2 regions of the Streptomyces sp. NPDC054786 genome follow, and region 1 is predicted to be linked to the other one. Evidence: predicted binding sites of a transcription regulator. Region 1 holds the regulator's gene; the other holds the start of a gene.
What was found. Region 1 encodes HrcA, which represses chaperone genes, less so after heat shock. Its sites were predicted from a motif close to TTNGCACTCNGNNNNNCNGAGTGCNAA; they were not measured.
Positions count from the first base shown of each region.

Region 2: the regulator HrcA is predicted to act here: its motif matches at 641-667, upstream of groL (chaperonin GroEL).

Region 1 is NZ_JBSHAW010000030.1:77,957-80,156, forward strand. It holds gene ACWGI6_RS24925 (MBL fold metallo-hydrolase) at 1-422, opposite strand, end outside; gene hrcA (heat-inducible transcriptional repressor HrcA) at 617-1,633, shown strand; gene dnaJ (molecular chaperone DnaJ) at 1,634-2,200, shown strand, end outside.
Region 2 is NZ_JBSHAW010000042.1:29,557-31,756, reverse strand. It holds gene ACWGI6_RS30055 (cold-shock protein) at 246-449, shown strand; gene groL (chaperonin GroEL) at 795-2,200, shown strand, end outside.

The DNA of each region.
Region 1 (2,200 bases):
TCGACGGTGAGCTGGCCGTGCACGTGGTGGTGCGGGGCGACGAGCAGATCGGCGGCCTCCGCGGCGGCATCCGCGTCGACGCCCTCGCGGACCGCGGTCCGCCGCAGCTCGTCCTTCTCGCGCCGGAGCAACTCGCCCAGGCCGGCCGCGCCGAACACCTCGACGCCCGCGAAGGCGGCCGTGCCCAGGACATGATCGAAATGCGGATGGGTGAGCGCGACATGCGTCACTTCCCGGCCCAGTACGCCACGGATCGACCGGCGCAGATCCGCGCCGTCGCGAAGGGTCGCGCCGGTGTCGACGATCATGACGCCGGTGGTCCCGGCGATCACCCCGACCGTCTCGTCCCAGCCCGGCATCCGGCGCCTGGCGACGCCGTCACCGAGTCGTTCCCAACCGGCCTCTTCCCAAGCAGTGTGCATACCGAGACGCTAGCGCCATCGCGATAGCGTTGCCCGACAGATCGACCGAACACGGTCATCGGGCGAGTACTCCGCGCGGCCGCCCTTGCCGCAGCCGTGCTACCCGGCCGTACACTGGCTCAGGGTCTGGCACTCGGCCCGTGTGAGTGCCAGGAGAGACGAGACGGCGGACGGCCGGACTGGAGGTGCGCGGGATGCTCAGTGAACGCAGGCTGGAGGTGCTGCGCGCCATCGTCCAGGACTACGTCGGGACGGAGGAGCCGGTCGGCTCCAAGGCGCTCACCGAACGCCATCGGCTCGGGGTCTCCCCGGCCACCATCCGCAACGACATGGCGGCCCTGGAGGACGAGGGGTTCATCGCCCAGCCGCACACCAGCGCCGGGCGGATCCCGACCGACAAGGGCTACCGCCTGTTCGTCGACAAGCTGGCCGGCGTCAAGCCGCTGTCCAGCCCGGAGCGGCGGGCGATCCAGAATTTCCTGGACGGCGCCGTCGACCTCGACGACATGGTGGGCCGCACGGTCCGGCTGCTGGCGCAGCTGACCCGGCAGGTCGCCGTCGTGCAGTATCCGTCCCTGACCCGGTCCACGGTCCGGCATGTCGAGCTGCTGGCCCTGGCCCCGGCCCGGCTGATGCTCGTACTGATCACGGACACCGGCCGGGTCGAGCAGCGGATCATCGACTGCCAGGCACCGTTCGGCGAAACCTCCCTGGCGGATCTGCGGGCGCGGCTCAACAGCCGGGTCGTCGGCCGCCGGTTCGCGGATGTGCCGCAGTTGGTGCAGGATCTCCCGGAGTCCTTCGAGCAGGACGACCGCGGCACGGTCTCGACAGTGCTGTCGGTGTTGCTGGAAACTTTGGTGGAAGAGACCGAAGAGCGGCTGATGATCGGCGGTACCGCCAATCTCACGCGCTTCGGGCACGATTTCCCCCTGACGATCCGGCCCGTGCTGGAGGCCCTTGAGGAGCATGTGGTGATGCTCAAGCTGCTCGGGGAGGCCAACGACTCGGGCATGACCGTACGTATCGGGCATGAGAATGCCCATGAAGGCCTGGCGTCCACATCGGTCGTCACGGTCGGCTACGGTTCGGGCGACGAGGCAGTCGCCAAACTCGGCGTGGTCGGACCGACCCGCATGGACTACCCCGGAACGATGGGAGCGGTACGCGCAGTGGCACGTTACGTCGGACAAATCCTCGCGGAGTCGTAAGTGGCCACGGATTATTACTCGGTCCTCGGCATCAGCCGTGATGCCTCGCAGGACCAGATCAAGAAGGCCTTCCGTCGGCTGGCGCGTGAGCTGCACCCGGACGTGAACCCGGATCCCAAGACCCAGGAGCGGTTCAAGGAGATCAACGCCGCTTACGAGGTCCTGTCGGACCCGCAGAAGAAGCAGGTCTACGACCTCGGCGGCGACCCGCTCTCGCAGGCCGGCGGCGGCCAGGGCGCGGGCGGCTTCGGCGCGGGCTTCGGCAACTTCTCCGACATCATGGACGCGTTCTTCGGCACCGCGTCGCAGCGCGGGCCGCGCTCGCGCACCCGCCGCGGCCAGGACGCCATGATCCGGCTCGACATCGAGCTGAACGAAGCGGCCTTCGGCACGACCAAGGACCTCCAGGTCGACACCGCCGTCGTCTGCACGACCTGCAGCGGCGAGGGCGCGGCGCCCGGCACCTCGGCGCAGACCTGCGACATGTGCCGCGGCCGCGGTGAGGTCTCGCAGGTCACCCGGTCCTTCCTCGGCCAGGTCATGACGTCCAGGCCGTGCCCGCAGTGC
Region 2 (2,200 bases), on a different contig from region 1:
GTCGCTTAGGTGCGCTATGCCCGGCCCGACTTGCCCGGGAGAACCGGGATTTCACGGCATATTGCCGATTCTCCGGCCCCAGAATTCTCGTCCGATTGACCTGTTGCGCTGGGCATCTGTGCAGATACATTCAGCGGCGGTCGACGCGTTCCGGCGCACATCCCACGGGATTTTCGCGGGGTGAGGTCTGACCCGGGTCCGCGGAGTGCGGTCCTGCGCAAGGGCCAGTAATAGGGGAGTTAGGCATGGCTCAGGGCACCGTCAAGTGGTTCAACGCGGAGAAGGGGTACGGCTTCATCGCGGTCGACGGTGGTGCGGATGTTTTCGTCCACTACAGCGCGATCCAGATGGACGGTTACCGCACCCTCGAGGAAGGCCAGCGGGTCGAGTTCGAGATCTCGCAGGGCCAGAAGGGGCCGCAGGCGGACATGGTCCGGGTGGCCGGCTGAGGCGCCGACCGACTGCAGCGTAGTGAAGGCCCGTGCCCCTGAGGGGTGCGGGCCTTCTGCTGTCCGTCGTCGGCGGACGGTCGGGCGGCCCCCCGGGGCGCCCGTGCTCACCCGTCACTCGGTCACCACTCCAATGGGAGGCTTCTTCGAAGCCGCCTTGCACTCAAGGGGTGCGAGTGCTAATCATTGCGTTAGCACTCTCCCAGTGAGAGTGACAACGAAGGACCGGGTCGGTGAGGCCCGCAGGCCGGGTGGGGCAAGGAACCACACGGGTTTGCAGGTCGTCCGTCGCGGGCGCCAGCGCGGTCCGGAGCAATCCACCCCAGTCCGGGAGGACCACTTCACATGGCCAAGATCATCGCGTTCGACGAGGAGGCACGGCGCGGTCTCGAGCGCGGGATGAACCAGCTCGCCGACGCCGTCAAGGTCACCCTCGGCCCCAAGGGCCGCAACGTCGTCCTCGAGAAGAAGTGGGGCGCCCCCACGATCACCAACGATGGTGTTTCCATCGCCAAGGAGATCGAGCTCGAGGACCCGTACGAGAAGATCGGCGCCGAGCTGGTCAAGGAGGTCGCGAAGAAGACGGACGACGTCGCCGGTGACGGCACGACGACCGCGACCGTCCTGGCCCAGGCTCTGGTCCGCGAGGGCCTGCGCAACGTAGCCGCCGGCGCCAACCCGATGGCCCTCAAGCGCGGTATCGAGCGTGCCGTCGAGGCCGTCTCCGCCGCCCTGCTGGAGCAGGCCAAGGACGTGGAGACCAAGGAGCAGATCGCTTCGACCGCCTCCATCTCCGCCGCTGACACCCAGATCGGCGAGCTGATCGCCGAGGCCATGGACAAGGTCGGCAAGGAAGGCGTCATCACCGTCGAGGAGTCCCAGACCTTCGGTCTGGAGCTGGAGCTCACCGAGGGTATGCGCTTCGACAAGGGCTACATCTCGGCGTACTTCGCCACCGACATGGAGCGTATGGAGGCGTCGCTCGACGACCCGTACATCCTCATCGTCAACTCCAAGATCAGCAGCGTGAAGGACCTGCTGCCGCTCCTGGAGAAGGTCATGCAGTCCGGCAAGCCGCTGCTGATCATCGCCGAGGACGTCGAGGGCGAGGCCCTGTCGACCCTGGTCGTCAACAAGATCCGTGGCACCTTCAAGTCCGTCGCCGTCAAGGCCCCGGGCTTCGGTGACCGTCGTAAGGCCATGCTCGGCGACATCGCCATCCTCACCGGTGGCACCGTCATCTCCGAGGAGGTCGGTCTCAAGCTGGAGAACGCCGGTCTCGAACTGCTCGGCCGCGCCCGCAAGGTCGTCATCACCAAGGACGAGACCACCATCGTCGACGGTGCCGGCGACAGCGAGCAGGTCCAGGGCCGGGTCAACCAGATCCGTGCCGAGATCGAGAACAGCGACTCGGACTACGACCGCGAGAAGCTCCAGGAGCGTCTGGCGAAGCTGGCCGGCGGCGTGGCCGTCATCAAGGCCGGTGCCGCCACCGAGGTCGAGCTCAAGGAGCGCAAGCACCGCATCGAGGACGCCGTTCGCAACGCGAAGGCGGCCGTCGAAGAGGGCATCGTCGCCGGCGGTGGCGTGGCCCTGCTCCAGGCCTCCCAGGTCTTCGAGAAGCTGGAGCTCGACGGCGACGAGGCCACCGGCGCCAACGCGGTGAAGCTGGCCCTGGAAGCCCCGCTGAAGCAGATCTCCGTCAACGGCGGCCTTGAGGGCGGCGTCGTCGTGGAGAAGGTGCGCAACCT